DNA from 4 places in the Streptomyces sp. NPDC050315 genome. Region 1 is predicted to be linked to each of the others. Evidence: riboswitches for the same ligand, from Rfam matches in the RefSeq annotation. Region 1 holds a riboswitch; each other region holds the start of a gene.

What was found. Region 1 has a riboswitch for cyclic di-AMP ahead of AB0I82_RS29815 (NlpC/P60 family protein). Riboswitches for the same ligand answer to the same signal wherever they lie in the genome.
Positions count from the first base shown of each region.
Region 2: another riboswitch for cyclic di-AMP. It lies ahead of AB0I82_RS27390 (transglycosylase family protein); the one in region 1 lies ahead of AB0I82_RS29815 (NlpC/P60 family protein).
Region 3: another riboswitch for cyclic di-AMP. It lies ahead of AB0I82_RS25265 (M23 family metallopeptidase); the one in region 1 lies ahead of AB0I82_RS29815 (NlpC/P60 family protein).
Region 4: another riboswitch for cyclic di-AMP. It lies ahead of AB0I82_RS31880 (M23 family metallopeptidase); the one in region 1 lies ahead of AB0I82_RS29815 (NlpC/P60 family protein).

Region 1 covers NZ_JBFAKN010000009.1:154,065-161,514, forward strand. The annotation lists gene AB0I82_RS29805 (peptidoglycan DD-metalloendopeptidase family protein) at 1-3, shown strand, start outside; gene pcrA (DNA helicase PcrA) at 80-2,560, opposite strand; cyclic di-AMP (ydaO/yuaA leader) riboswitch at 2,872-3,057, shown strand; gene AB0I82_RS29815 (NlpC/P60 family protein) at 3,065-4,216, shown strand; gene AB0I82_RS29820 (hypothetical protein) at 4,264-4,617, opposite strand; gene AB0I82_RS29825 (alpha/beta hydrolase) at 5,012-5,833, opposite strand; gene AB0I82_RS29830 (GNAT family N-acetyltransferase) at 6,024-6,773, shown strand; gene AB0I82_RS29835 (DUF397 domain-containing protein) at 6,774-7,082, opposite strand; gene AB0I82_RS29840 (helix-turn-helix transcriptional regulator) at 7,075-7,450, opposite strand, start outside.
Region 2 covers NZ_JBFAKN010000007.1:429,636-437,085, forward strand. The annotation lists gene AB0I82_RS27370 (SurA N-terminal domain-containing protein) at 1-128, shown strand, start outside; gene AB0I82_RS27375 (nucleoside triphosphate pyrophosphohydrolase) at 197-1,159, shown strand; gene AB0I82_RS27380 (cytochrome P450) at 1,326-2,684, shown strand; gene AB0I82_RS27385 (transglycosylase family protein) at 2,957-3,907, shown strand; cyclic di-AMP (ydaO/yuaA leader) riboswitch at 4,141-4,352, shown strand; gene AB0I82_RS27390 (transglycosylase family protein) at 4,356-5,027, shown strand; gene eno (phosphopyruvate hydratase) at 5,323-6,603, shown strand; gene AB0I82_RS27400 (septum formation initiator family protein) at 6,652-7,104, shown strand; gene AB0I82_RS27405 (DUF501 domain-containing protein) at 7,148-7,450, shown strand, end outside.
Region 3 covers NZ_JBFAKN010000006.1:653,863-661,312, reverse strand. The annotation lists gene AB0I82_RS25285 (YDG/SRA domain-containing protein) at 1-614, opposite strand, end outside; gene AB0I82_RS25280 (hypothetical protein) at 755-1,054, shown strand; gene AB0I82_RS25275 (aldo/keto reductase) at 1,145-2,137, opposite strand; gene AB0I82_RS25270 (VOC family protein) at 2,239-2,670, opposite strand; gene AB0I82_RS25265 (M23 family metallopeptidase) at 3,094-4,275, opposite strand; cyclic di-AMP (ydaO/yuaA leader) riboswitch at 4,287-4,458, opposite strand; gene AB0I82_RS25260 (DUF2332 domain-containing protein) at 4,705-5,742, shown strand; gene AB0I82_RS25255 (PP2C family protein-serine/threonine phosphatase) at 5,773-6,888, opposite strand; gene AB0I82_RS25250 (hypothetical protein) at 7,335-7,450, shown strand, end outside.
Region 4 covers NZ_JBFAKN010000010.1:215,102-222,551, forward strand. The annotation lists gene AB0I82_RS31870 (HPr family phosphocarrier protein) at 24-305, shown strand; gene AB0I82_RS31875 (GntR family transcriptional regulator) at 562-1,260, opposite strand; gene AB0I82_RS31880 (M23 family metallopeptidase) at 1,508-2,341, opposite strand; cyclic di-AMP (ydaO/yuaA leader) riboswitch at 2,354-2,511, opposite strand; gene AB0I82_RS31885 (pitrilysin family protein) at 2,828-4,195, opposite strand; gene AB0I82_RS31890 (pitrilysin family protein) at 4,216-5,610, opposite strand; gene AB0I82_RS31895 (DNA topoisomerase IV subunit A) at 6,060-7,450, shown strand, end outside.

The DNA.
Region 1 (7,450 bases):
TGAGCCGCGCGTACCGCGAGTACACGGACGGCCCGGAACCCCCAGCAGGGTCCCGGGCCGTTAGTACGTACGACCAGGCCTACAGCTTCTCCACCGGCGCATACCGCAGCAGCAGCCGCTTCGGCTTTTCGCCGCCGAAGTCGATCGTGGCCTCGGCGTTGTCGCCGCTGCCCTTCACGCCGACGACCGTGCCCAGCCCGAAGCTGTCGTGCGTGACGCGGTCGCCGATCGCCAGCGCGGCCACCGGGCGGTCCTTCGCCCGCCGGGTCGCGAAGCCGCTCGGTCCCGCCTTGCTCCGCGAGGAGGAGACGGACGACGCGGCCCCGAAGCCGCCGCCGGACAGGCCGGAGGACAGCCCGCCCATGGACGCGGACGGCGTCGCGGGGCCGGTCCGCTTCCACTCGACGTACTCGTCCGGGATCTCCTCCAGGAAGCGGGACTGCGGGTTGTACTGGGGCTGGCCCCAAGCGCTGCGCATCGTGGAGCGCGTGAGGTACAGGCGCTCCTGGGCGCGCGTGATGCCGACGTACGCCAGCCGCCGCTCCTCCTCCAGCTCCTTGGTCTGGCCGAGGGCGCGCATGTGCGGGAAGACGCCGTCCTCCATGCCGGTCAGGAAGACGGTCGGGAATTCGAGGCCCTTGGCGGTGTGGAGCGTCATCAGCGTGATGACGCCCGTGCCCTCCTCGTCCTCGTCGGGGATCTGGTCGGAGTCGGCGACCAGGGCGACCTGCTCCAGGAAGTCGGAGAGGGTGCCCGGATTGTCCTCGTCGCGGTCCTGCTCGAATTCGAGGGCGACCGCCGCCAGTTCCTGGAGGTTCTCGATGCGGGTCTCGTCCTGCGGGTCCGTGGATGCCTGGAGCTCGGCCAGATAGCCCGTACGCTCCAGGACCGCTTCCAGGACGGTCGCGGGACCGGCGCCGGACTCGGCGATGGTCCGCAGCTCCTCCATGAGCGTGTTGAAGCGCTTGACGGCGTTCGCGGAGCGCGCCGCCATGCCGTACGCCTCGTCGACGCGGCGCAGCGCCTGCGGGAAGGTGATCTTCTCGCGCAGCGCGAGCGCTTCGATCATGGCTTCGGCGCGGTCGCCGATGCCGCGCTTCGGCACGTTCATGATCCGGCGGAGCGGGACGGCGTCCTCCGGGTTGGCCAGCACGCGCAGGTACGCGAGGACGTCCCGGACCTCCTTGCGCTCATAGAAGCGCACGCCGCCGACGACCTTGTACTGCAGCCCGACCCGGATGAAGACTTCCTCGAAGACACGGGACTGGGCGTTCGTGCGGTAGAAGATCGCGACGTCGCCGGCCTTGGTCTCGCCCGCGTCCGTCAGCCGGTCGATCTCGTCGGCGACGAACTGCGCCTCGTCGTGCTCGGTGTCGGCGACATAGCCGATGATCTTCGGGCCCGTGCCGGCGTCCGTCCAGAGGTTCTTCGGGCGGCGGTTCTCGTTGCGCTCGATGACGGCGTTGGCGGCCGAGAGGATCGTCTGCGTGGAGCGGTAGTTCTGCTCCAGCAGGATCGTGGTGGCGTCCGGATAGTCCTCCTCGAACTGGAGGATGTTACGGATCGTGGCGCCGCGGAAGGCGTAGATCGACTGGTCGGCGTCGCCCACGACGCACAGCTCGGCGGCGGGCACCTCGGGCGTCCCGGGGCCGACCAGCTCGCGCACGAGGGTGTACTGGGCGTGGTTGGTGTCCTGGTACTCGTCGACCAGCACGTGCCGGAAGCGGCGGCGGTAGTGGTCCGCGACGTCCGGGAACGCCTGGAGCAGATTCACCGTCGTCATGATGATGTCGTCGAAGTCCAGGGCGTTGGCCTCGCGCAGCCGCGCCTGGTACATCGTGTACGCCTCGGCCAGCGTCTTCTCGAAGCCGTCCGCGGCCGTCCCGGCGAAGGTCTCCTCGTCGATGAGCTCGTTCTTGAGGTTGGAGACCTTGGCGCTGAAGGACTTGGGCGGGAAGCGCTTGGGGTCCAGGTCCAGATCGCGGCAGACCAGGGCCATCAGGCGCTTGGAGTCGGCGGCGTCGTAGATCGAGAACGACGACGTGAAGCCCAGCTTCTTGGACTCGCGGCGCAGGATGCGCACGCAGGCGCTGTGGAAGGTCGACACCCACATGGCGTTGGCGCGCGGGCCCACCAGGTCCTCGACGCGCTCCTTCATCTCGCCCGCGGCCTTGTTCGTGAACGTGATCGCGAGGATCTGGCCGGGGTGGACGCCGCGCGCGCCGAGCAGATGCGCGATGCGGTGCGTGAGGACACGGGTCTTGCCGGAGCCGGCGCCGGCGACGATGAGCAGCGCGCCGCCGCTGTGCACCACGGCGGCCTTCTGCTGGTCGTTCAGCCCCTCCAGCAGGGCGGCCGGGTCCACCGCGGGGCGGGCGGCGCCGTCGCGGTAGTACGGCTCCCGCTCCACGGGCGCGCCGAACTCGCCCCCGAAGAGGTCGGCCGGGCCCGCCTCCGGTGCCGGACGGGGATCGTCGTCCTCGGGAGGGGGCGGCTCCTCGTCGTGAGGCTCGGGAGGTCCGAGGTCCGCCAGGAAGCTGTCGTCAAAGAGGCTGCTCATCGCCCACCGAGTCTAGGCCGCCCCACCGACAACGCGGTCCCGGCCGCGGAATTCCGGGGAATCGCGGGGATACAGCGGGGATGCGGGGGCGCGGAGGATACGGCACAACGCGGGCGGTCACGGGCGGAGAACACCACCGGACAGCCCGTGATCGGAAGTGGTCCCGCATCGGACCGGACACGGCGAGATCACGGAAATGTATCGGGCATATCGAACATCAGCCTTCACAGGAGTCACACGAGTTGGTTACCGTGCCGACCGGGCAGCCCGCCCCACCGCCCGGCGAAAGCGCCGGCACGGGCCGCCCCGCCGAGTCCGTACCGCCGCACCCAGGGCGGCCGGAGCCGGGGACCCACACGCACCACCGGGGTGAATCGGGCCGCACGGAGCGATCCGTACGGACCGTAGGGCACCTTCCGTAGTACGCCGCAGCGACAGCGATGCGGCACCCGCCCGAACCCGACAGCTAACCCGGTAGGCGGTCCACGGAAGGAGTCGCCGGCCTTGGCGTCTCATCGCAAGCCGCGCACCCGCATTCTCGCCGTGCCCGCGCACCGCCGTACGGCGGCCGGGCTCACCACCGCGGCGCTCGCCTCCGTCACGCTGCTCACCCAGAGCGCGGACGCGGCCCCCGGAAACCCCAAGCCCTCCATAGAAGAGGTCAAGAAGAAGGTCGACGGCCTGTACCGGCAGGCCGAGGTCGCCACCCAGAAGTACAACGCCGCCAAGGAGCGCGCCGGCACGCAGCGCGAGAAGGTGGACGAGCTGCGGGACGCCGCGGCCCGGCGGACCGAGAAGATGAACGAGGCCCGGCGCGAGCTGGGCACCTTCGCCTCCGCGCAGTACCGCTCCGGCGGGCTGAGCCCGACCGCCCAGCTGATGCTGGCCCGGGACCCGCAGCAGTTCGTGGACCGCAACCACCTCATGGAGCGGCTCACCGGCCGCCAGCAGGAGGCGGTCGCCGACTACCAGGACCAGCAGGCGCAGGCCGGGCGCCAGCGGGCGCAGGCGATCCGGAGCCTGGAGGAGCTGCAGAAGTCCCAGGAGTCGCTGAAGACGTCCAAGCAGGACGTCCAGGACAAGCTGACCGAGGCCCGGCAGCTGCTGTCCCGGCTGACCGCCCAGGAGAAGGAACGGCTGGCGGAGCTGGAGCGCAAGAAGAAGGCCGAGGCGCAGCGCAAGGCGGAGGAGCTGGCGCGGGAGCAGGCCGAGCGCGAGCGGCGGGAGCAGCAGGACGGCGGGTCGGACACCGGGACCGGCTCGGGCTCCGACGCCGGGACGCCCGACGTGCCCGATGGTACGTACGCGACCAAGGCGGAGAAGGCGATCGCCTTCGCCCGCGCGCAGATCGGAAAGCCGTACGTATGGGGCGCGACCGGCCCCACGTCGTACGACTGCTCGGGGCTCACCCAGGCGGCCTGGAAGGCGGCGGGCGTCTCGCTGCCGCGGACGACCTGGGACCAGGTGAAGGTCGGCACGCGGGTCGCGACGGGCGATCTGCAACCCGGTGACCTGGTCTTCTTCTACGACGACATCAGCCACGTCGGGATGTACATCGGCGACGGCAAGATGATCCACGCGCCGAAGCCGGGCACGAACGTACGCGTGGAGTCGATCTACTACATGCCGATCTACGGGAGCGTACGACCGGCCTGACGCGACCGGACGTGAGTCGGACCCGGCCCTGTCGGGCCGGGTCCGACTCACGTCCAGAGGAGCGCGAGGAAGATGTTGACGACCGTGAGCAGGCCGACGAGCCCGAAGAGCGGCTTCTCCACCTTCTCCTCGTCGCGCTTCACGTAGACCAGCCCGAGGATCACGATCAGGACGGCGAGCTTGACGCCGATCTTGATGTTGTTGACCGAGTAGTCCTGCATCTGGTTCAGGCCGACCAGGATGACGCCGGTCACCAGCATCGTGATCGCGCCGTGCAGCATCGCGGGCACGAAGCGGGCGGTGCCCGCGCCCATCGCCTTCATCTGCGTGAGGAAGCCGCCGAGCAGCGAGGCGATGCCGATGATGTGCAGCGCGACGAACACATTGATCACTACGTCCATAGTGGTCGATCGTAGTCCCGCCTCCGTCGGTACCTGTCACCCGGTGGCCGGAAGCGAGCAATCCACGGCAGTGGAATGGACAAGTACCGGCAATGCCCCGCCTCATCGCCCCCGGGAGGTTTAGCGTCCTCGTCCAGGCGGTCGGCTCCCCATCGCCGTCGGATCCGCCCCGACGGCCGTCGACCGCCCCCGCCGAGGTACGGCGGCGGCCCGCTCCCCCTTGTCACGGGCCGCCGCCGTACCGAACCAGCCACGGACCTATCGGAAGCGCTCTGGTGCTTTGCTGTCGCGAGGGGAACGCGGGATAACTGGTGCCACACCAGTCACGAGAAACGATCCAGCGCTCAATCATTTCCGTCACGCGTCACGGAATTCGACCGTACGGTCGGAATTCCTAATGCAGCCGCGGTACATGGCCGCTCACCACGAAGTCCCGCAGCAGATCCATTGACCGTTTCGGCGCCTCGCGGAAGACGCCGTGCCCCGCCTTGGCCAATACGTGCAGCCGTACGTCCGTATGACTCAGCCGGTGCGCGAAGCGGCGGGCCGCCGAAGCGGTCGCCACCGGGTCGTGCTCGCCGGCCAATATCATCGTCCGGCACGCCACCTGGTCCAGCCCGCGCCAAGGGTCGAACTCCCGCGCCAGCACCATCCGGAAGTGGTCCAGCACTTCGTCGTTCCACCGCACCCGGCGCAGCCGGTTTCCGTCGGCCACGTCGTCCCCGCCCGGCTGCTGCGAGTACAGCGGCAGGCAGATCCGCTCCCACGCGTCGGTCATCTCGTCGCCCGTGTCCCCCGCCCAGTAGCGCAGCGCGACCTCCCGGGCCTCCGGACCTCCCAGCCGTTCGAACATCTCCAGCCGTTCGTACGTATCGCCGGGCATCACGCTGTCCAGCACCAGCCCCGCGAACCGGTCCGGGTGCCGGATGGCCGCCAGCAGCGCGACCCAGCCCCCGCTGGACGTACCGACGAGAACTGGCCGTTCGATCTCCAGCGCGTCGCAGAAGTCGATCGCGTCGTCCGCCCACCGCTCCCACGTCCACTGCAGCGGGCCGCTGCGCACGGAACGACCACTTCCGCGCTGGTCCAGATAGATGACCTGAGCGAAACCGGCCGCGGCGGAAAGCTCCGGTTTGAACAGGGTGTGATCCGCCCCCGGCCCCCCGTGGAGCAGCACGATCGTCGGCCGTTCGGCCATGTCCGGTCCGTCCGTCACCAGTTGGGCTCCCTCCACGTCGAAGTAGAGCCGAACACCATCACCGATATGTACCCGCACGGCCCTTGACCTCTCTCAAGTAGCCTGATTTTTGAAGGATTCGGGTGGCTTCGGCAGCGTTATGCAAGGGGGCCGAATTCCACCGTCACTATTGCGAAGCTCTCGCAATACGATCGTGTCCGTGGACACAATGACCGAGCACCACCGCGTGCCAGTGGCACGGCCGGAGGTCGTACGCGCCTGGGTGGACGGCTGGGTACGTTCGCGCGGCGCGGACGGCGCGGTCGCGGTACCGGGCGGCTTCCGGATAGCCGTCGGCCGCACGGACCAGGTCGCGCGGTACGTCCTGCCCGCGGCCGACCCCGCGGTGCTGCGCCGCCTGTCCGTCGCGCTCATCACGCCGGGCCTGTGGCTGAAGGTCTGCGCGCCCCGCTCGGCGGTTGAGCCGGCGCTGCCGGCGTCGTGGGACTTCCAGGCGCCGGAGTATCTGATGACCGCCCCACTGGGCCGTGCGGTGCGCACCGGGGTGCGCGATGGGGTGCCCGACGGGCTGCGGGACGGGCTGGTACCGGGGGCTGCGCCCGCGCCGCCGCCGGATCCGGCCGTGCTGCCCGGCGGATACGTCGTCGAGACGGTCGCCCAGGGCGGCCTCGTCGACGCGCGCGCGTTCAGCACGACGGGGGAGGTGGCTGCGGGCGGCCGCGTCGCACTCGCCGGTACGGTGGCGGTCTTCGACCGCGTGAGCACGGACCCGGCGCATCGCCGCCAGGGGCTGGGCCGGGTCGTGATGACGGCCCTGGCCGCCCGCGCCGCCCAGCAGGGGGCGACGCAGGGGGTTCTGGTGGCCCGGGACGACGGTCTGTCCCTGTACCGGGCCATGGGCTGGGAGCTCCACTCCCCGGTAACCACGGCAGTACTCCGTAGACGGGGGACGCGTTGACTACCCGCCCACGGCGGCGTACGCGACAAATGCCGCCCAGGCCGCGGGGGCTATCGCCAGACGGGGGCCGTCCGGCTCCGCCTTCGAGTCCCGCACGTATACGCGTGCCGCGTGCTGGGCGACCTCGACGCAGGCCCCGCCGCCGCTGTCGCTGTAGCTCGACTTCCGCCACTCGTGGGCGACCTCGACGCAGTTGGCCCCCTCGTCGTCGCTGTAGGTCGACTTCCGCCACTCAAGGGCGACCTCGACGCATGCGCCGCCCTCGTCGTCGCTGTAGCTGGACTTGTACCAAGCAAGCTCGTCACTCATGCTCCGCCGCCACCTTCCTGATGAATTCGGCCGACTCCTCGACGCAGAGGGCATGTTTGCGGATCATGCCATGCCGCTGAGTCAGCTCACTGGCCTTCTCCACGTCAGCGTAGAGAGCGCTCGTCCGCTGGCCTTCCACGTAGGCGTACCGGTCGTGCTCGGCCGTTTCCAGCAGGATGATGCCGCCGATCAGAGCCACCCCGCTGCAGCGGCCGATGGGGAGCACCTGAATCGATACGTTCCGCAGCTCGCCGACCTCCAGCAGCCGATGCATCTGCTGACGCATGGCCTTGGCGCCGCCCACCATCATCCGCAGTGCGGCCTCGTGGATCACGAAGTCGAACACGACCCGGGGGCGGGAGGACAGC
Region 2 (7,450 bases), on a different contig from region 1:
TGGCCAAGACCTCGCGCGACCTCGGGATCGATGTGAATCCGCGCTTCGGCAAGTGGGACGACCGCCAGGTCATGCTCGGCGAGGCGAAGACCCCGTGGGTGCGGACGGAGCAGAAGCAGCAGGTGTGACGCCTGGGGCCGGCGGTGTGAGGCATGCCGGGGCTCGCCCGGCCCCGGCCGTGCGTTACGTTCGACGGGTGAACGCTTCTGCCACCGGCCGCCTGGTCCTGCTCACCACCAGCCACCGGGTCGCACCCGGCCTGCTGTCCTGGCCCGCGTGGCAGACGCTGCGCGGCGCCGACCGTGTGCTGTGCACCGACCCGGACCACCCGCAGCTGCCGTACCTCGCCGAGGCGGGCATCGCGGTCGAGATCGCGGAGCCCACCGCCCGCGAGCTGGTCGACCACTGCGTGAGCGGCGCCCGTACGGCGGTCGTACTGACCTCCGCCGACGGCGAGAGCGCGCTGACCGACGGGCTGGCCCGGCTCGCCGGGTCGGGTCGCGAGGCGATGCCCGACCTGGAGCTGCTGCCCGGTTCGTACGATCTGCCCGGCGCCCGGCTGCTGGACCTCGTACAGGTCATGGACCAGATCCGCGTCGCGTGCCCGTGGAGCGGCATCCGGACGCACGAGGACCTGGCGAAGTACGGCCTGGAGGAGGCGTACGAGCTGGTCGAGGCGATCGAGGAGGGGGACCGGGGGGCGCTCGCCGAGGAGCTGGGTGACGTACTGCTCCAGGTGGTCTTCCATTCGCGGATCGCGCAGGACGACCCCGATGAGCCGTTCTCGATCGATGACGTCGCGGGTGGCATCGTCGACAAGCTGATCCACCGGCACCCGCACGTCTTCGGTGACGAGGAGGCGGCGACGCCGGAGGACGTCAGGGCGCACTGGCTGCGGACGAAGGCGGTCGAGAAGGGGCGCGAGTCGGTGACGGAGGGGGTGCCGCTGGGGCAGCCGGCCCTGGCGCTGGCCGCGAAGCTGGCGTCCCGGGCCCGTACGGCCGGGCTCGACGTGCCGGTCGCGGGCGAGGGCATCGGGTACGAGCTGCTGGCGCTGGCCGTACGGGCCCAGGCGGAGGGCACCGACCCGGAGACGGCGCTGCGGGCGGCGGCGCGTACGTACCGGGATGCGATTGTGGCGGCGGAGGGGGCGGGCTAGCGCGTTCCTGGCAGGGCCCCTCCCTCTCCCCATCCACCGAGAGTCGGTCGGCGAAAGCGGAAGCAGTCGGCGAAAGCCCCTCCCCCACCTCCACCGCACTACCCAAAAGCTACAGCCCGCCACCGACAGTAACCGCCCCCTGTGGATAACCGGTTACCGTCGAAGAGTGCACGAGCAGACCCCCACCGCCCCCGCCCCCCTTCCCGCCTGCCCCGAGCTCTTCACCTGGGAGTTCGCCGCCGACCCCTATCCCGCGTACGCCTGGCTGCGCGAGCATGCGCCCGTCCACCGCACCGCGCTGCCCAGCGGGGTCGAGGCGTGGCTGGTCACCCGGTACGCGGATGCGCGCGAGGCGCTGGCCGATCCGCGGCTCTCCAAGAATCCGCAGCACCACAGCGAGGCCGCGCACGGCAAGGGCAAGGTCGGCATCCCCGGGGAACGCAGCGCCAACCTGATGACGCACCTGCTCAACATCGACCCGCCCGACCACACCCGGCTCCGCCGCCTCGTCTCCAAGGCGTTCACGCCGCGTACGGTGGCGCGCTTCGCACCGCGCGTACAGGAGCTGACCGACCAGCTGATCGACGGCTTCGCCGAGCGCGGCGAGGCCGACCTCATCCACGAGTTCGCCTTCCCACTCCCCATCTACGCGATCTGCGACCTGCTGGGCGTGCCGCGCGAGGACCAGGACGACTTCCGGGACTGGGCCGGGATGATGATCCGGCACGGCGGCGGGCCGCGCGGCGGGGTCGCCCGGTCCGTGAAGAAGATGCGCGCGTATCTGACCGATCTGATCCACCGCAAGCGCGAGTCGCTCGCTGCCGAGGAGACCGAGGACGAGGACCTGATCTCGGCCCTCATCCGTGCCTCCGACCACGGCGAGCACCTCACCGAGAACGAAGCGGCAGCGATGGCGTTCATCCTGCTCTTCGCCGGGTTCGAGACGACGGTCAACCTGATCGGGAACGGTACGTACGCGCTGCTGCGCAACCCGGAGCAGCGGGCGCGGCTGCAGGACGCGCTGGCCGCGGGCGACGAGGAGCTGCTCGCGACCGGGATCGAGGAACTGCTGCGTTACGACGGGCCGGTGGAGCTGGCGACCTGGCGGTTCGCGACGCAGGAGCTGACGATCGGCGGGCAGTCGATCGCCGCGGGCGATCCGGTACTGGTGGTACTGGCGGCCGCCGACCGGGACCCGGAGCGGTTCGACGCGCCGGACACGCTGGACCTCGGGCGCCGCGACAACCAGCACCTCGGTTACGGGCACGGTATCCACTACTGCCTGGGCGCGCCGCTCGCCCGCCTCGAAGGCCGTACGGCGCTGGCGACCCTGCTGACCCGGCTGCCCGACCTCCGGCTGGCCGCCGACCCCGATGACCTGCGGTGGCGCGGTGGCCTGATCATGCGCGGGCTGCGGGCGCTGCCGGTGGGATTCACGCCGGAGGGAGCGCGGGAGACACCGCCGGACATCACGCCGTCCGCAGCTTCGGACACCGCGCAGTCCGACGTGCCAAAAGGCGCATAGCGCAACGTCTCGGGCAGTGTGTGCGCCGGTCCCCGACGGCCCGTCAGAAAGGGCATTCGCGTACGTACCGGAATGCGCCAAGGGCGCCGGGGCCGGGAAGGATTGACCCGGCGTCAGCAGCGTGATCTTCGCGTGATCTCGGCTACACCGGGTTGAGACCGGAGCGGGCCCCCGCTACCTTGCCTGCGACAACCAAGAGCCTCTCGAAAGGCAGTCGCATGCGCTCCGGCACCGGTAGACACCGCCGACCCCGTCAGGCCCCCGCCCTTCTGGTGGCGGCCTCCGTCACGGGGGCCGGGCTGGCCCTGCCGCTGCTGACCGCGGGCGGTGCCCAGGCCGCCGACACCGCCACCTGGGACCGCGTCGCGCTGTGCGAGAGCGGTGGCATCTGGAGCGCCAACTCCGGCAACGGCTTCTACGGCGGGCTGCAGCTGACCCTGGAGATGTGGAAGGACTACGGCGGCGAGTCCTACGCCGAGCGCCCGGACCTGGCCAGCCGCTCCCAGCAGATCGCGGTCGCCGAGTCGATCCTGAACGACCGCGGCCCGGACGCCTGGCCGAGCTGCTCGGTGAACGCCGGTCTCGATCTGGACGGGCTGATACCCGACGTGGACCCGGGCAGTACGCAGACGCCCGCGCCGGAGCCCTCGGACGACGGCATCGGCACCGGCCTCGAAGGCGACACGGACACCGGCGACACCCAGCCGTCCGACGGCACTACGGACGGCACTACGGATGACGCGACGGACGGCGCCACCGATGAGCCGTCGGCCACGCCGTCCGGCGACGCCGACGCCGACACCGGCGATGCGCAGCCCTCCGAAGACGCCACGGAAGACCCCTCCGGCAGCCCCTCCGGAGACTCCTCCGAGCAGCCCAGCGCCGACGGCCCCTCGACGGAGCCCTCCGAGGAGGCCACCGAGCCGCCCGCGTCGTCCGACGGCGGCGCCTCCACGCCCGGTACCGGCCGGCACCGTGGCGGCGCCGACGACAGCAAGGGCGACGGCAAGGACGGACGCCCCGAGGGTCGGCACGCCTCGCGCGGCGGTGACGCGCACCGCGACGGCATGTACACGGTGCGGCCCGGCGACAACCTCTCCGCGATCGCGGCCGAGTACGGGCTGACCGAGGGGTGGACCGGCCTCTATGACGCCAACGAGGGTGTCATCGGAGCTGATCCGGACCTTATTCAGCCTGGTCAGCGACTCGACCTCGGGCAGTGACGGAGCGTCCCACGCGCTAAGTGCGCGATGGTTGCCCTCATTTGGGGAAAGTGAGACATGGGTCTCGTCCCGAGGTATTCCGTCCGCCCTGTCCGTTCTTTTCCATACCGTGTTCGACCTGCGCAAACAGATGTCGCCGGTGATCGAAAACCGCAAACTGTCCTACGAAAAGGTGGTTTGAACCGCCGAGGGGTGTGTGTTTACGTTCTTCACCGCTCGCACCAAGCGAGCCCGCCGATCATTCGCCGAATCCTGCCGGTGATCGGTCGGACAACCGTCGCGCAAGCGCCGTAGGCAGGAGCGGGGGAACCAAGGTAAGTGCCGTACCGCAGCGGAAACGCGGCGGCGGCTTGGGGTGAAGCCGGGTGTGCGGACAGCGCATCCGGCCGGGCCACTCACAGCCCGAACCCGACAGCTCACCTCGCAGGCGTCGGTGAGGAAGAACAGCATGCTCAAGGGCAAGCACCGCCGCCCCTCGAAGGCCGTCCGCGTCGTCACGCTCGCCGGTGTCGCCGGCGCCGCCGTGGCCGTCCCGCTGATGACCGCCGGTTCCGCCAACGCCGCCTCGGTCGCCACCTGGGACAAGGTCGCCCAGTGCGAGTCCGGCGGCAACTGGTCGATCAACACCGGCAACGGCTACTACGGTGGCCTGCAGTTCTCGAACTCCTCCTGGGCCGCCGCGGGCGGTACCAAGTACGCGCCGCGTGCCGACCTGGCCACCAAGGACCAGCAGATCGCCACCGCCGAGAAGCTGCTCGCCATGCAGGGCCCGGGTGCCTGGGGCTGCGCCGGTGCCGGCGGCCTGACCGCCGGTGGCCCGGCCGCGCAGGTGAACACCGGTGGCTCCGGCCAGGCTCAGCAGCAGGCCGCCCCGAAGCAGGAGGCGCCCAAGCAGCAGGCCGCCCCGCAGCAGCAGGCCGCCCCCAAGCAGGAGGCGCCGCAGCAGCCCGCCCCGAAGCCGGTGACCGGCCACGGCAACTACACCGTGAAGTCCGGCGACACCCTGGGCAAGATCGCCAAGGCGCACGGCAAGAACTGGAAGGCCGTCTACGAGGCCAACAAGTCGACGGTCGGCGGCAACCCCGACCTGATCTTCCCGGGCCAGAAGCTCAACGTCTGATCGGCCCTCAGGGCGGCGTGAGCGCCACCCCGTGAGACTGCCCCGCCAGGCGCGTCCCCCCGAGCGCGCCGGGCGGGGCTTCCCCGTTTCCGTGGCCATCCGGGCGCCCCTCCGCTCAGATGCGTACGGACCGTTTTGTCCCCTACGTCCGCCGTGAATCCCGGACGCTACCTCCCGTATTGCGGGCCTTTGGGTCCTTTTTCGTCTCACAGACGGGGCTAGGGGCAGGCGGAGGGTCCGCGGGCCGTTAGGCTCGTGCTGCAGAACTCCAGATGACACCCATGAAGGAGACAACGTGCCGTCGATCGACGTCGTCGTAGCTCGCGAGATCCTCGACTCGCGAGGCAACCCCACGGTCGAGGTCGAGGTCGGCCTCGACGACGGCAGCACCGGCCGCGCGGCCGTGCCGTCGGGCGCCTCCACCGGCGCCTTCGAGGCCATCGAGCTGCGTGACGGCGACCCGAACCGTTACCTCGGCAAGGGCGTCGAGAAGGCCGTGCTGGCCGTCATCGAGCAGATCGGCCCCGAGCTGGTCGGCTACGACGCCACCGAGCAGCGCCTCATCGACCAGGCGATGTTCGACCTGGACGCCACCGACAACAAGGGCTCCCTGGGCGCCAACGCGATCCTGGGCGTCTCCCTGGCCGTCGCGCACGCCGCGTCCGAGGCCAGCGACCTGCCGCTGTTCCGCTACCTCGGTGGCCCGAACGCGCACGTCCTGCCCGTCCCGATGATGAACATCCTGAACGGCGGCTCGCACGCCGACTCCAACGTGGACATCCAGGAGTTCATGATCGCCCCGATCGGCGCGGAGTCCTTCTCCGAGGCGCTGCGCTGGGGCGCCGAGGTCTACCACACCCTCAAGAAGGTCCTGAAGGCCAAGGGCCTGGCCACCGGCCTGGGCGACGAGGGCGGCTTCGCCCCGAACCTGGGCTCGAACCGTGAGGCCCTCGACCTCATCCTCGAGGCCATCAAGGAGGCCGGCTACACCCCCGGCCAGGACATCGCGCTGGCGCTCGACGTCGCCGCCTCCGAGTTCTACAAGGACGGCGCGTACGAGTTCGAGGGCAAGTCCCGCTCGGCCGCCGAGATGACCGAGTACTACGAGGAGCTCGTCGCCTCGTACCCGCTCGTCTCCATCGAGGACCCGCTCTTCGAGGACGACTGGGCCGGCTGGAACGTCATCACCGAGAAGCTCGGCTCCAAGGTGCAGCTCGTGGGCGACGACCTGTTCGTCACCAACCCCGAGCGCCTGGCCCGCGGCATCGAGGAGAACTCCGCCAACGCCCTCCTGGTCAAGGTCAACCAGATCGGTTCGCTGACCGAGACCCTGGACGCCGTCGAGCTGGCCCAGCGCAACGGCTTCAAGTGCATGATGTCGCACCGCTCGGGCGAGACCGAGGACGTCACCATCGCCGACCTGGCCGTCGCCACCAACTGCGGCCAGATCAAGACCGGCGCCCCGGCCCGCTCCGAGCGCGTCGCCAAGTACAACCAGCTGCTGCGCATCGAGGAGATCCTCGACGACGCGGCGGTGTACGCGGGCCGTTCCGCCTTCCCGCGTTTCAAGGGCTGACGCCAGTAGGTCTCAGTTCCGTACGTCCCCGGCAGCGGTCCCGTACCGTTGCCGGGGACGTACGTACGCAGTCACCCGCCGCCGCGTACACAGCCACCAGGGGAGGCCACCGTGTTCCGCCGCAGCCGGCTCACCGGGCGCGCCGCGCTCCTCGTGCTCGTGCTGTGCTCGCTGGTCGTGGCCCTCGCGTATCCGATAAGGGCGTACGTCTCGCAGCGCTCGGACATCGCCGAGCAGCGCCGTGAGGCCGAGACGGCCCGGGAGGCGGTGCAGCGGCTGCGCCAGGAGAAGGCGCGCTGGCAGGACCCCGCCTACGTACGCCAGCAGGCCCGCCGCCACCTGCACTACGTGATGCCGGGCGAGACCGGCTACACCGTCGTGGACGGCACGGGCGCGGGCCGGCCGCGGGCCGGCCGGGGTCCCGTGCAGCGCCCCTGGTACGAAGCCATCTGGTCCGGCCTGGACTCCGCCGACGCGCGCCGCGGTGCCGCCGGGGGATGATGGGGCGGCCGACCGTTCAACCCTGACGACAAGAGAAGCCTGCATGGACACGCCGCCTCCCCAGACCGAGCCCACCGAGCCCACCGACGCGGACGTCGCGGCGTTCCGGGAGCAGCTGGGCCGCCCGCCGCGCGGCCTGCGCGCCATCGCGCACCGCTGCCCCTGTGGCAACCCCGACGTGGTCGAGACGGCCCCGCGCCTGGAGGACGGCACGCCCTTCCCCACGCTGTACTACCTGACGTGCCCGCGCGCGGCCTCCGCGATCGGCACGCTGGAGGCGAACGGCGTGATGAAGGAGATGAGCGAGCGACTGGCGACCGACCCGGAGCTCGCCGCCGCCTACCGC
Region 3 (7,450 bases), on a different contig from region 1:
TTCACTCGCCGCACGACGGAGCTGTCCCGCACGATGCGCTGCACCGTCGTCATACGCGTTTCGGGGAACTTCTCCTCGGCAGTGAAGTCAAGGAGTGCGGCTTCCACCTTCCGCTCGACCTCGGTCAGTTCCTCCCGAACGTCCGTCAGACGGTGCAAGTCGAACTGGCAGATCCGCCAGTCTGACTTCCCGCTGATCATGCGGAGGTCGGTGATCGCGTACAGGCCGTCGTAGCGATAGCCCTTTTTCGGCGCATGCTCCGTCTTGGCCTTGGACCCACGAATGATGCGTATGGGGTAGCCACGGTCGTAGCTCCGCCGCAAGGCGGCATTCGTGCGGTGGTCCCAGTCCTGGTCGGAAATCTGCTTTTTAGTGGACTGGTCTCGGCCACCAGCGCCGGTGTAGCGGATCCAGTCTCCGTGGTCTTCGTCGTCCTCGTACCCACCGTTGAGGGCAATCGCGTTCGCCACCCAGCAACCGTCGGTGTCCTTGCTGGTGGAGATTCCGGCCTGGTTGTCAGAGTGCAGGTTCGCGGCCTTAACGGCTTCCCTGTCCTCGAAAACGTCGCCCGGGAGCACGCCATCCACATGCCCTACGAAGGTGTCGTTCGCCATCGCCCCATCGTGGCAACTTTTTGATCATTTACGACCGAGTCCCATAGCAAAGTGACGGTCATCACTCGCCCTCCTCATAACCACCCCAGAGCCCAGCCGTAAGGTCGGTCGAAAGATCCCATGATGTGGAGGTTGTCGTGATGGCTCGGGTTCCGGCGAGTGTGGTGGCGGCTGCGGGGCTGGTCGGGGGGTATGGCGTGGCTCGGTGGACTGAGAAGCGGGCGTTGGGGGGCGTGGCGTTGGCGGCGGCAGGGGTTGTGGCCGCTCGGGAGTGGCAGAGGAGGGGTGGGAACGGTGCGGCTGCGGCGTTGAGTGGGGTGTATGTGGCGGCGTTTGCCGGGTCGCATCCGTTGGCGAAGAAGGTGGGGGCCTGGCCGTCGGTGTTCGCCGTGGCGGGGGCTGTGGCGGCGGCTTCTTGGGTGGTTGTCGATCGGAAGTGAGCCGTCACGGGACGACAGGCCTTGAGGGCGGTTGCGCACGGGGTACGCAACCGCCCTCGGCGTGTGCGAAGAAGCCCGCGACGCCCGGAGTTACGCCGAGGCCTCCGTCAGGAGGGTGAGGTCCTCCTTGGTGAGGGGGAGGGTGGCGAGGGAGAGGAGGGCCGGGAGTTGGGTGACTGTGCGGGCGCTGGCGATGGGGGCCGTGACCGTGGGCTGGGCTGCCAGCCAGGCGAGGGCGACGGTGGCCTGTTCGGCATTGTGGCGGGCCGCGACCTCATCGAGGGCGGCCAGGACGCGGCGGCCGCGCTCGGTGGCGAGGTGGGCGGCGGCCTTGCCGGAGCGGGCGCTGTCCACGTCGGTACCCGGACGGTACTTGCCGGTCAGGAAGCCGGAGGCGAGGCCGTAGTACGGCATGGCGCCCAGGCCGTGGCGGGCGGCGATGTCGCGCAGCGGGCCCTCGTACGTGTCGCGCGAGACGAGGTTGTAGTGGGGCTGGAGGGCGATGTACTTGGCCAGCCCTTCACGGGAGGAGAAGTCGAGGGACGCCTGCAGGCGCTCCGGGGAGATGTTTGAAGCGCCGATCTCGCGGACCTTGCCGGCCTTCACCAGGTCGTCGAGGGCGGAGATGATCTCGGAGACCTCGACGGACTCGTCGTCGAAGTGGGTGTAGTAGAGGTCGATGTGGTCGGTGCGGAGGCGGGTCAGGGATTCGTCGGCGGCCGCCTTGATGGTGGCGGCGGACAGGCCCTTGCGGTTGGGGTGGGCGCCGACCTTCGTGGCGATGACGAGGTCGGAGCGGTTGCCACGGGCGGTGTGCCAGTCGCCGATGATCGCTTCGGATTCTCCGCCCTTGTTGCCGGGGGCGAAGGCGGAGTACGAGTCGGCCGTGTCGATGAAGTTGCCGCCGGCCCCGGTGAACGCGTCCAGCACCTCGAAGGACGTCGCCACGTCGGCGGTCCAGCCGAAGACGTTGCCGCCGAGGGAGAGGGGGGAGACCGTGAGCGAGCCCAGGGTCTTGGAGGCGGAGACGGGGACGGGCCCGTGGCCGGGCGTGGGCGCGGAAGAGTCGGAAGGAGTGGACATGTGAGGGTCAGCGGGGTCGGGACGCGGACTTATTCCAGTAGGTGACGCAGCGTCACCCGACTGCCGAATGCCGAATTCGCGGGACGCCCTACCGTGTCGCCCTAACGCGTACCGAGCGGGGACGGGGCCTCCTGGACCGTCCAGCCGTTGCCGTCGGGGTCCTTGAAGAACATGAAGGAGTTCCAGGTCTCGCCGCGGCCTTCGGTCCAGCCCTCGGCACCGAGGTGCTGTACGGGGCCGACCTCCACCCCGCGCCGTACCAGCTCCGCGTGGGCCGCTTCGATGTCCACCACGCACAGCTGCAGGCCCTGGAGCGAGCCCGGGGCCATGGCGGACTGGCCGGGTGCCGGGGGCAGGCCGTGGACGAGGGCGATCGAGCAGCGCGAGCCGGGCGGGGTCAGCTGGATGATGCGTACGCCTTCGGCGACCTGCGAGTCCACGTCGGTCTTGAAGCCGCACTGCTCTTCGTAGAAGCGCTTCGCACGGTCCTGGTCGGTGACGGGGACGGTGACGACTTCGAGGGTCCACTCCACTGGGGCCGTCCTTGGCTCGGCGCGCCCTTGGGGCGCGGTGGCAGGGGCTCGTTCATTCTGCGGGAGCGGGGTGGGTCGCGCCCGCCGGACGGCGGAAGGGACGGCGGAAGATACGGCCGTCGGCGGCCCGATGGCCTCCCACGATGTGCGGGTGGCCATCAGGGCCGCCGTAGCGTGCGGGCCCGCGGTACGCGGAGACCCGGCCGTCGGCCACCGCCTCTCCCCTCCTGAATGTGCGCCCGGTTCCCGTACACGTACGCATTCACGTACACGGCGGAGCGGGGCGCACGAGGCGGCGGCGACGGCGGACAAGTGCCCCGGACGGGCGGACGGAAGCCCGTAGGGCGAAGGATGGCCCGAAGACGAGCCCGAGGGACGGCCTTTCCCAGCCTTCACGCCCTCGTCGCCTTCACGCGCTCCCCGTCAGAGGCTCAGCCCGTGATTGCGCAGCCAAGCCATCGGGTCGACCGGCGTGTCCGAGCCCGGGCGGACCTCCAGGTGGAGGTGGGGGCCCGTGACGTTGCCCGTGGCGCCGACCCGGCCGATGACGTCGCCGGTGTTCACCTTGCCCGAGGTCTTCACCATCGAGGAGAGGTGGCAGTACCAGAGCTCCGTGCCGTCATCGAGGGTGACGACGATGCGGTAGCCGTACGAGCCCGCCCAGCCGGCCTGCGTGATCGTGCCGCCGTGCACGGCCTTGGCCGGGGTGCCGGTCGGCGCCGCGAAGTCCAGGCCGGTGTGGTCGGCGGCCCAGCGGTCGCCGCCCTGACCGAAGGTGGCGGAGATGGTGAAGGAGGAGACCGGAAGGGTGTAGCTCTTGGCCAGTTCGGCGAGCTTGGCCGCCCGTTCGGCGGCCTCCTTCTTGCGCGCCTCTTCCTCGGCCTTGGCCTTGGCTTCCGCCTCGGCCTGCTGCTGACGCTCGGCCGCGTCCGCCTCGGCCTGCTTCACCGCGGCCTGCTCGGCGGCCTCGCGGGCCTCCTGGTCGGCGGAGCTCTGCGCCCGCTCGGCCTGCTCCAGGATGCGGGCGCGGAGCGCCTCGCCGCCCTGGGCGGATTCGCCGCCGGCCGCCCCGGTGAACGGGCCGCCCTGCGCGACGTCCGTGCCCGTACCGGAGGAGTCCTGGGAGACCAGGCTGCCGATGCCCGGCAGGGTTTCCGCCGCGGGGAGTTTCTCGGATATGCGTTCGGCCGCGCTGCCCAGGTCGGGCATGGATATGGAGACCTGCGGCTTGCCCTGCGCGGAGGCCATGCCGCCCGCGCCGACCGCCGCGATGACGCCGACGCCCAGGACCGTACTGCTGCGGGCGAGGCCGCCGCCGCGCTGCTTGGCCACGCGGTGCCGGCCGCGTACGGGGCGTACGGACTCCTCGGTGGGGTTCCACTGCTCCCACGGGCCATCGGCCACACCCGGGTCGCTCACGGCGGCGAAGGCGGGAAAAGTCGGGGCCGGGAAGGCGGCGGTGTCGGCAGGTCCCGGCTCGGCGTACATCCTGGGGGACTCGCCGGGGTACTCGTACGAGCCCTGCGCTGCGTACGCATCGGAGGTGCCGTACGGCTCGTACGGGGTCTCGGAAGACCGGGTGGGGGCAGGCTTGTTGGACGCCACGGGGGCGCACTCCTTTCCTTCCTTCTCGCCTACCGGGTTAGCTGACGGGTTCGGAGCAGGAAGGTCTCCTACGGACGGCTCCCGAGAGAGTCGACCGATTCACCCCAAGGTGGTGGTTCCCCGGTTCCCTGGGCAGGTGGTGCGGTGCTGAAGTGCGCTTTTGGGATTCGGCGTCGGCCGCGCGGTGCCGCCTCTTGCGACGGCTGGTCCGACCGCGCTGCGTTATCGGACAGTAATAGACGGGACGGCTGGATTCCAAGCGTTCCCCGGAATCCGTACGCCCGCTGAGCTGGACTTATGCGGCCAGTCATGACCAAATGGGGGCGAGTTGACCGAGCATCGAAAACCCGAACCGGACTGATCGTTTGTCAGTTGTTATGCGGAGGGGTGCGCAGTGATTACGTACAGTGAGAGCAGTAGCGTCTGATCATGGTCGTCAACAGCGCGCAGGCAGTGGCGGATCGGTACGCGGAGTTCTCGTGGCAGCAGGCGCGGGGCGAGTCCGAAGCGCATGAGGAGCTGACCGCCCGTATCAGCCAGGACCCGGACTTCTGCGACTTCCTGGGCGCCTCGCTGCCGCCCGGCAACAAGCAGCAGCCCAATCTCCTGCTCGCCGCCGTCCGTTACCTCGACGGCCCGCACGCCGACCAGGGGCCGCGCGGCGACTTCGCGTACCGCACCTGGCGCGAGTGGACCATCCGGCACTGGGACGACGTACGCGACGTCATGATGCGGCGACTCACGCAGACGAACGAGCCCGCGCGCTGCGCCACGCTCCTGCCGCTCCTCGCCCGCCTCCCCCAGCCGCTCGCGCTCCTGGAGGTCGGCGCGTCGGCCGGGCTGTGCCTGTACCCGGACCGGTACCGCTATCGGTACGACGACGAACCGGAGTTCGGCGCTCCGGACAGCCCGGTGGTCTTTCCCTGCCGTACGTCGCCGGGCACGCCGGTGCCGACCGGGCTGCCGCGGATCGCCTGGCGGGCCGGGATCGACCTGAATCCGCTCGATGTGACCGACCCGGACGACGTGCGCTGGCTCCAGGCGCTGATCTGGCCCGGTTCGACGCCCGAGGCGGCGGAGCGGCAGCGGCGCCAGCTGGGCGCCATCGAGGCCGTACGGCAGGCGCCGCCCGCTCCGCTCGTCCGCGGCGACCTCCTGGACGAACTGCCCGCGCTGGCCGCGCAGGCGCCGCGCGACGCGACGCTGGTGGTCTTCCACACCGCTGTACTGACCTATCTGCCGCTGGAGCGCCGCGAGGAGTTCGCCCGGGTCGTACGGTCGGCCCTTGTCGACCGGGCCGGACACTGGGTCTCCAACGAGCACCACAGCGCGCTGCCGTGGCTGCCCGGGCCGCGCCCCGCCGACGCGCATCGGCTCACCCTCTCCGTGGACGGCCGACCGGTCGCCCTCACGGGGCAGCACGGGCAGAGCGTGGAATGGCTGGGAGAGGCACCGCAGGCGGGCTGACGCGCCCCGAGGGCCCAGGGCGCGGCGTTCCTACCCCTCCGGCCGCCGTACCGCCAGCAGCGCCATGTCGTCCGCCGACTCCCCGCCCGTGTGCCGCGCCACGTCGTCCACCAAGGCGTCCAGCAGCGCATCGGGGCCGGTGAACGACCGGCCGGCCAGCCGGACCGCCGGCTGGTAGAACGCGCCCGCCCCGTCCCGCGCCTCGGACACCCCGTCCGTGAACAGCAGCAGCATCGCGCCGGGCGGGAAATCGGCCTGATCGGCCCGGTCCGGCCAGCCCGCGACCTCGCTCAGCCCGAGCGGCAGCGCCGGTGTCCGCGGCGCCAGCTCGCGCAGCGTGCCGTCCGCGCACAGCAGCAGCGGCGCCGGATGGCCGCGGTTCAGCACCCGCAGCACCCCTCGCTCCTCGGACGGCACCTCCGCGAGCACCGCCGTCGTGAACCCCTCGAACTGGTCCAGCCCCTCCCGCCGGCTCCCCTCGCGCTGCAGCGCCCGCTCCAGCCGCCCCGCCACCGCCTCCAGCGTGGCCTCCTGCTCCGCGGCCTCCCGGAAGGCCCCGATGACGATCACGGCGGCCTCCACCGCCTCCAGGCCCTTGCCCCGTACGTCGCCGACGATCAGCCGTACGCCGTGCGGGGTGTCCTGCACCGCGTACAGATCGCCCCCGATACGGGCGTCCGCCTGCGCCGCTTCGTACCGCGCGGCGATGTCGAGCCCGCTGATGCGGTCCGGCGGCAGCGGCAGCACGGCCCGCTGGGCGACCTCCGCCACGTCGCGCACGGAGGCGAGCCGGGCGTCGGTCATCCGCACCGCCCGGTTGATCCCGAGCGCCAGGAGGGCGACGACCAGGACGGTCACCGCTTCGGTGTACGACTCGTAGCCGCCGGCCCGGCCGTGGATGCCGACCACCAGCAGCTCCGCCAGTACGGAGAGGACGCTGACCAGCACCGTGCTGCGCAGCGAGTACAGCGGCGCGGCCACCAGGGGCGCCGCCGAGAAGAAGGGCGCTGCGGTGTACCGGGTCGGAGTCAGCAGATCGAAGGTCAGCCCGCCGACCAGGAGAATGGCGGGCAGCCAGCAGACCAGCCGGCGGCTGATCGGCGACAGCCCGTCCCGACGGGCCTGCCGCTCTCGGTCGCCCGGCATGCCCGCTCCGCCTCGCCCCATTCGCTCCGGCCTCTTTCCCGCGCCGCTCTCCGCACCGCTGTCCGTGCCGTGCGCCGTCCCGGTCCCGTGCCGGTTCCCGTCCGCCGTTGCCCGGTCCCGTGCCGGTTCCCGTCCGCCGTTGCCCGCTCCCGTCACCGTTCGCCGTCCCAGGGTGTCCGCCGCCGAGCGGCACTGCGACTCTTCGGGGGCCGGACGGGTCACTCCCGGCCGTCATCCGGTCCGACGCGTTCCGACGCGCTCTGTTGCGATCCGCCACGATCCGCCATGCGGCACATACGGGCAGTTGCCGTGAACGGTCCCGCGACACGGCACACGACGACAGGCTGGCGTCGGCGGCGCACGCAACGGGCGTGGGGTCCGAGCCGAGAGGGGCGATCGTCGTGGCGGCGGAGGGGCAGCACGGAAGGCCGCACGAAGAGCGGAGGGTGGGGAATCTGACCGAGCCACGGACGGGGACGGTCGATCGCCGGGCGGAGGTGGCGGAGGTCGAGCGGCTCTTCGATGGGGCGTCGGGTGAGAGGCCCACGCGGCTGGTGACGCT
Region 4 (7,450 bases), on a different contig from region 1:
TTCCCTACTCGAAGGGCAACACCATGGCTGAGCGCCGCGTCAATGTCGGATGGGCCGAGGGTCTGCACGCCCGCCCCGCCTCGATCTTCGTCCGTGCGGCCACCGCTTCCGGCGTACCGGTCACGATCGCCAAGGCCGACGGCAACCCCGTCAACGCCGCCTCGATGCTCGCGGTCCTGGGCCTGGGCGCCCAGGGTGGCGAGGAGATCGTGCTGGCCTCGGACGCCGACGGCGCCGACGCCGCGCTGGACCGCCTGGCGAAGCTCGTCTCCGAGGGCCTCGAGGAGCTCCCGGAGACGGTCTGACCCTTCGGGCAGGCCGGCGGCCGCACACCGCCCGGTTCCGCCGTCACGGCCCCGCCACGGTGACCTCTTACGGGTCACGGGCGGGGCCGTTCGCATTGCGGCGGGGCGGGGAGCCGTCGAGTACGGGACGAAAAACGGGGAATTCCGCGCGTCGGCCGGACTGGGCGCAAAAGACATTCGGGCCCGGGTTAAAAAGAATTCGGGCACGGCGGAGCAGGGGTACGGAATTCCCCAGGAGTTGTATACGGCAGCGGTGTTAATTCCGTACGCGCGCCGTGTTTACGGACGGTTTCGCTTCCCTCACCGCGGGTGCGGGACGGCGCAGCCGGTGGGCGGGCAGCGCGTGCTCCACGTGCGCGGCGGTCAGTGCGCGGGCGCGCTCGGCGTCGCCGCGCGCCACGGCGTCCACGATCGCGCCGTGCTCCTGCCAGGACCGGTCCGCCTCGCCGGGCGACGGGTGGTCCAGGTCGATCGCGTACACCCAGTCGATCTTGCGGCGCACCTGAGTGAGCAGCGCCGTCATGCTCGCGCTGCCGGACGCCTGGGCGAGCGTCTCGTGGAACCAGCCGTCCAGTTGCCGCAGGTCGGCGGCGTTGCCGTGGCGGGCTCTCGCGCGGCCGAGGCGGACCAGGCCGCGCAGTACCTTCAGGTGGGCCGCCGAGCGGCGGGCCGCGGCGCGGGCGGCCCCGAGGGGCTCCAGGAGGAGGCGGATGTCCAGGAGGTCGGCGGCCTCCTGCTCGGTCGGCTCGGCGACGCACGCGCCCGCGTGCCGCCGCGTGGTGACGAAGCCCTCGGACTCCAGTGTGCGCAGCGCTTCTCTTACGGGGACGCGGGAGACGCCGTACCGGGACGCGAGCAGTTCCTCGATCAGCCGGGAGCCGGGCGGGAACGTTCCGGAGACGATGTCGTCGCGAATCGCCGTGCAGACCGCATGCGCCGAAATGTTCCCTCGCATCGTCGGTGCCTCCGCCGTAATCCGCTGGAAACGCCGTCCGGACGGCGCCTTTTCCGTGACTCTATGACACCTGACCGGCATTTCCGATGGCCGTCACGAATTCATGGATATTTTTTGGCCAAAGGGCGGGAGTTCCGGGGAGCCGGGGACGGGAGCGCATACGGAGACGCCGAAGCCCCGGCCGGGGGCCGGGGCTTCGGGTGGTACAGAGGCGCAGCGTTCCTGCGCTCCTCAGAGGCTCGGGGCCTCAGACGCTGACGCCGTGCGAGCGCAGGTAGGCGACCGGGTCGATGTCCGAACCGTAGTCCGGGCCGGTGCGCGCCTCGAAGTGCAGGTGCGGGCCGGTGGAGTTACCGGTGCTGCCGGACAGTCCGATCTGCTGGTTCGCGGAGACCTTCTGGCCGACCGAGACGCCGATGGACGACAGGTGGCCGTACTGGGTGTAGGTGCCGTCGTCCATCTTCAGGACGATGTTGTTGCCGTAGGCGCCGCCCCAACCGGCCTCGACGACGGTGCCCGCGCCGACGGCGTGGACAGCGGTGCCGGAGGCGGCGTGGAAGTCGATGCCGGAGTGGCTGCCGGAGGACCACAGGCCGCTGGACGCCTTGTACGGCGTGGAGACGTAGCTGCCGGCGATCGGCGCGACGAAGCCACTGGCGCTGAGGGTGGTGCGGGCGTCGGAGCGCGAGGCGCGCTCCTCCGTCGCCTTCTTCTTGGCGGCGGCCTTCTTCTCGGCGGCCTCGGCGGCGGCCTTGCGCTGGGCCTCCTGGGCCTGCTTCTTGGCGGCCTCGGCGCTCTTGACGGCGGCTTCCTCGACCTGCGCACGGGCGGCGGCGACCTCGGCGGCCTCCTCCTGCGCGTCGGCCTGGGCGACGATGTTGTCGGCGACCCGGTCACCGGTCTCGGCGATCGCGCGGGTCAGGCCGGTGTCGGTGGCGGCCGGGTCCTCGTTCGCGGCCAGCGCCGGGGAGGCGATGGAGACGACGACGCCGGTCGCGGCGGCTATGCCGGCGATGTTGCGGGTGGTCCGGGCAGCACGGCCGGGGCGGCGGTGCTTGCCGGTGGCACGGGTGAACGCCATGACCGGCGCACTCCTTTCCTTCCTTCTCGCCTACCGGGTTAGCTGACGGGTTCGGAGCAGGAAGGTCTCCTACGGCGGCCTCCGGGGAGGACGCCGATTCACCCCAAGGGGACATGTGGGTCCCCGGCTCCCCTGGCTCGCGCCGTACGGGGACTCGGCGATGACTGCCCGGCGGCCGCGGGCGCGGCGCACTTCTGACGAACAGCCGGACCGACGCTAAAGGGGACATCTCGCGATCAGCAAACAGAATCGGGAGTTTGTGCCGGACGCCACACGAGGTGGAGGCAACCGCCTACAGCATTCCGGACAAAAGCAAAGATCCCGGGCCGCTTTAGCGACCCGGGACCCTTTATGTCCTGCTATGTGAGCGGTGTTGGTGCGGTTCAAGTCAGCCTGTGACGGTACCGGTACGGCGCGTTCCGGCCCGGCCTTCCGCCGTATCGCGCAGGCCGATTCACCACCGCAACCGCCCCCGCCCGCTCCGCGTCAGCCCGTGACGACCGACACCTCGCCGATGCCCAGCTTCCGCACCGGCTCCGCGATCTGCGCGGCGTCGCCCACCAGGACCGTGACGAGCCGGTCCACCGGGAAGGCGCTGACCGCGGCGGCGGTCGCCTCGACCGTGCCGGTCTCGGCCATCCGCCGGTACAGCTCCGCCTGGAAGTCGTCGGGGAGGTGCTGCTCGACCTGGTCGGCCAGCGTCCCGGCGACGGCCGCGGCCGTCTCGTACTTCAGCGGCGCCACCCCGACCAGGTTCTGCACCGCCACGTCGCGCTCGGCGTCGGTCAGGCCCTCGGCGGCCAGCGTCCGCAGCACCTTCCAGAGGTCCTCCAGCGCCGGCCCCGTGGACTCCGTGTCGACCGAACCGCTTATGGCGAGCATCGCGGCGCCCGTGCCGTCCTCGGAGGAGCGCAGTACCTGCCCGAAGGCGCGCACCCCGTAGGTGTAGCCCTTCTCCTCGCGCAGCACCCGGTCCAGGCGGGAGGTGAGCGTGCCGCCCAGGCAGTACGTGCCGAGCACCTGGGCCGGCCAGACGCGGTCGTGCCGGTCGGCACCGATGCGGCCGATCAGCAGCTGCGTCTGGACGGCGCCGGGGCGGTCCACGATGACCACGCGGCCCCTGTCGTCGGCGGTGATGGGCGAGGCGGCCACCGGCTCGGCGGCGGAGCCGGTCCAGGCGCCGAGGGTGTCCTCCAGCGCCGCGTCGAGGTCCACCCCGGCGAAGTCGCCGACGACGACGGCGGTGGCCGTGGCGGGGCGTACATGCGCCTCGTAGAAGGCGCGGACCGCGGCGGCGTCGATGCGCGCCACCGTCTCCTCGGTGCCCTGGCGCGGCCGGGACATCCGGGAGGTGGCCGGGAACAGCTCCTTGGAGAGGGCCATCGCGGCGCGCCGGGCCGGGTTGGCCAGCTCGTGCGGGATCTCGTCCAGACGGTTGCGCACCAGGCGCTCGATCTCGCTGTCCGGGAAGGCCGGGGCGCGCAGGGCGTCGGCGAGCAGGCCGAGCGCCTTGACGAGGCGGGAGGCCGACACCTCCAGGGAGACGCGGATACCGGGGTGGTCCGCGTGCGCGTCCAGCGTGGCGCCGCAGCGCTCCAGCTCGGCGGCGAACTCCTCGGCGTCGTGCTTGTCGGTGCCCTCGGAGAACGCCCGCGCCATGATCGTGGCGACGCCGTCCAGGCCCTCGGGCTCGGAGTCCAGCGGCGCGACGATGTTGATCTCGACGGCGACCAGCTGCTGGCCCGGGCGGTCGGCGCGCAGCACCGTCAGGCCGTTGCCGAGCGCGCCGCGCACCGGGGCCGGGAACGCCCACGGCTTCGGCTGCCCGGCCTGCGGCTGCGGGTGGAAGGTCATGGTCGGGGTCACGGCGTCGGTCACTGGGCCGCCTCCTCGGTCTTCGTCTCGGTCTCGGTCTGGACGGCGGCAGCGGCGGCCTCCGGCTCCCCTGCGGCCGCGGCCGCGGCCTCGGCGGGCCGGGTCGGCTCGTAGACGAGCACCGCGCGGTTGTCGGGGCGCAGCCGGGCCGCGGCGACCGCCTTGACCTCCTCCGGGGTGATGTCCAGAAGGCGCTGTACGGCGTTCAGCGCGAGCTGCGGGTCGCCGAACAGCACCGCGTACCGGGCCAGTTCGTCCGCGCGCCCGGCGACCGTCTCCAGGCGGTCCAGCCACTCGCGCTCCAACTGGGCCTGCGCGCGCTCCATCTCCTCGGCGGTCGGGCCCTCCTCGGCGAAGCGCTTCAGCTCCTCGTCGACGGCGCGCTCGATGGCGGGCACCTCCACGCCGGCCGAGGTCTTCGCGTCCAGCCAGCCCAGCGAGGGCGCGCCCGCCAGGCGCAGCAGGCCGAAGCCCGCAGCGACGGCGGTGCGGTCACGGCGTACCAGGCGGTTGTAGAGCCGGGAGGACTCGCCGCCACCCAGGATCGTCAACGCGACGTCCGCGGCATCAGCCTCACGGGTGCCGTCGTGCGGCAGCCGGTACGCCGCCATCAGGGCCCGCGAGGGCACCTCCTCGTGCACGACCTCGCGCAGTTCCTTGCCCATGATCTCGGGCAGCGAGCCGTCCCGCGGCGGCTGCTTGCCGTCGTGGCCGGGGATGGACCCGAAGTACTTCTCCACCCAGGCGAGCGTCTGCTCGGGGTCGATGTCGCCCACGATGGACAGCACGGCGTTGTTGGGCGCGTAGTACGTGCGGAAGAAATTCCGCGCGTCCTCCAGAGAGGCGGCGTCCAGGTCGGCCATGGACCCGATGGGCGTGTGGTGGTACGGGTGGCCCTCCGGGTAGGCCATCGCCGTCAGCTTCTCGAACGCGGTCCCGTACGGCACGTTGTCGTACCGCTGACGGCGCTCGTTCTTCACCACGTCGCGCTGGTTCTCCAGCGACTCCTCGTCCAGCGCGGCCAGCAGCGAACCCATCCGGTCCGCCTCCAGCCACAGGGCGAGCTCCAGCTGGTGCGCCGGCATGGTCTCGAAGTAGTTCGTGCGCTCGAAGCTCGTGGTGCCGTTGAGCGAGCCGCCGGCGCCCTGCACCAGCTCGAAGTGACCGTTGCCCTTGACCTGCGCCGACCCTTGGAACATCAGGTGCTCGAAGAGGTGCGCAAGGCCCGTGCGGCCCTTCACCTCGTGGCGGGAGCCGACGTCGTACCACAGGCAGACCGCCGCGACGGGGGTCAGGTGGTCCTCCGAGAGCACCACGCGCAGGCCATTGGCCAGCCGGTGCTCGGTTGCTGTCAGGCCGCCGGAGCCGGCTTGTTCTGTGGCCGTGTGACCCATAGGCATGTACGTCCCTTCGATCCGCTTGCGAGGAAGTTCTGTCACTGTATGCAAGCGCGCGGGCATCTGGCGAAGTTCCCGCCCGGCACCCCCGCCGGATGGAGATTCCCCGGATCGGGGCGCTCCGCACCTGCGTTCCGCTCCGGTGTTCGCCGCCCGTGGCGCGGTTGCCGGGCCCGGTACGGCCGTCGATCGCGGGGCTCCGGAGGCCGCTCGCGGCCGGTGCGCGGGGGCGCTACGGACGGGTCGCGGTCGGCGATGTCAGTGCGGCGGTCCACAATGGTCCGCGACAGGTTCGGCCGTTGAGCGCGACGGAGTACGGCAGATCCCGGCAGACTCAGCCGTCGGGCCTGCCCCGGCAGGGGACGCGAGCACCGCGCCGACCTGCCGTCCAGCAGACGCCGTAGCCGTAAGCGAAGCAGAGTTCGAGCGAAGGAGCCGCAGCCGCGATGGCCCGCCGCAGCACGAAGACCCCGCCGTCAGGGGGCACACCGGAGCCCCAGGACTTCGAGGAGCGGATCCTCGACATCGACGTCGTCGATGAGATGCAGGGTTCCTTCCTGGAGTACGCGTATTCGGTCATCTACTCGCGCGCCCTGCCCGACGCACGCGACGGCCTCAAGCCCGTACACCGCCGCATCCTGTACCAAATGAACGAGATGGGCCTGCGCCCCGACCGCGGATACGTGAAGTGCGCCCGCGTCGTCGGCGAGGTCATGGGTAAGCTCCACCCGCACGGCGACGCGTCCATCTACGACGCGCTGGTGCGCATGGCGCAGCCGTTCTCCATGCGGCTGCCGCTGGTCGACGGCCACGGCAACTTCGGTTCGCTGGGGAACGACGACCCGCCGGCGGCCATGCGGTACACCGAGTGCCGGATGGACTCCGCGACGTCCCTGATGACGGAGTCCATCGACGAGGACACCGTCGACTTCCAACCGAACTACGACGGTCAGGAGCAGGAGCCCGTCGCCCTCCCGGCGGCCTATCCGAACCTCCTCGTCAACGGCGCCTCCGGCATCGCGGTGGGCATGGCGACGAACATGCCGCCGCACAACCTCGGCGAGGTCATCGCCGCCGCCCGGCACCTCATCAAGCACCCGAACGCCGACCTCGACACGCTGATGCGGTACGTCCCGGGCCCCGACCTGCCCACGGGCGGCCGCATCGTCGGTCTCTCCGGCGTCCGGGACGCGTACGAGAAGGGCCGCGGCAGCTTCAAGATCCGCGCCACCGTCTCGGTCGAGAACGTCACGGCGCGCCGCAAGGGCCTGGTCGTCACCGAACTGCCCTTCACGGTCGGCCCCGAGAAGGTCATCTCCAAGATCAAGGACCTGGTCGGCTCGAAGAAGCTGCAGGGCATCGCGGACGTCAAGGACCTCACCGACCGCGAGCACGGCCTCCGCCTGGTCATCGAGATCAAGAACGGCTTCAACCCCGAAGCCGTCCTGGAGACGCTGTACAAGCTCACTCCCATGGAGGAGTCCTTCGGCATCAACAACGTCGCGCTGGTCGACGGCCAGCCGCTGACGCTGGGCCTGAAGGAGCTCCTGGAGGTCTACGTCGACCACCGCTTCAACGTGGTGCGCCGGCGCAGCGAGTTCCGCCGCGGCAAGAAGAGCGACCGTCTGCACCTCGTCGAGGGCCTGCTCACCGCGCTGGTCGACATCGACGAGGTCATCCGCCTCATCCGCTCCAGCGAGAACAGCGCGGAGGCCAAGCAGCGGTTGATCGAGCGCTTCGGGCTGAGCGACATCCAGACGCAGTACATCCTCGACACCCCGCTGCGCCGCCTCACCAAGTTCGACCGCATCGAGCTGGAGTCCGAGCGCGACACCCT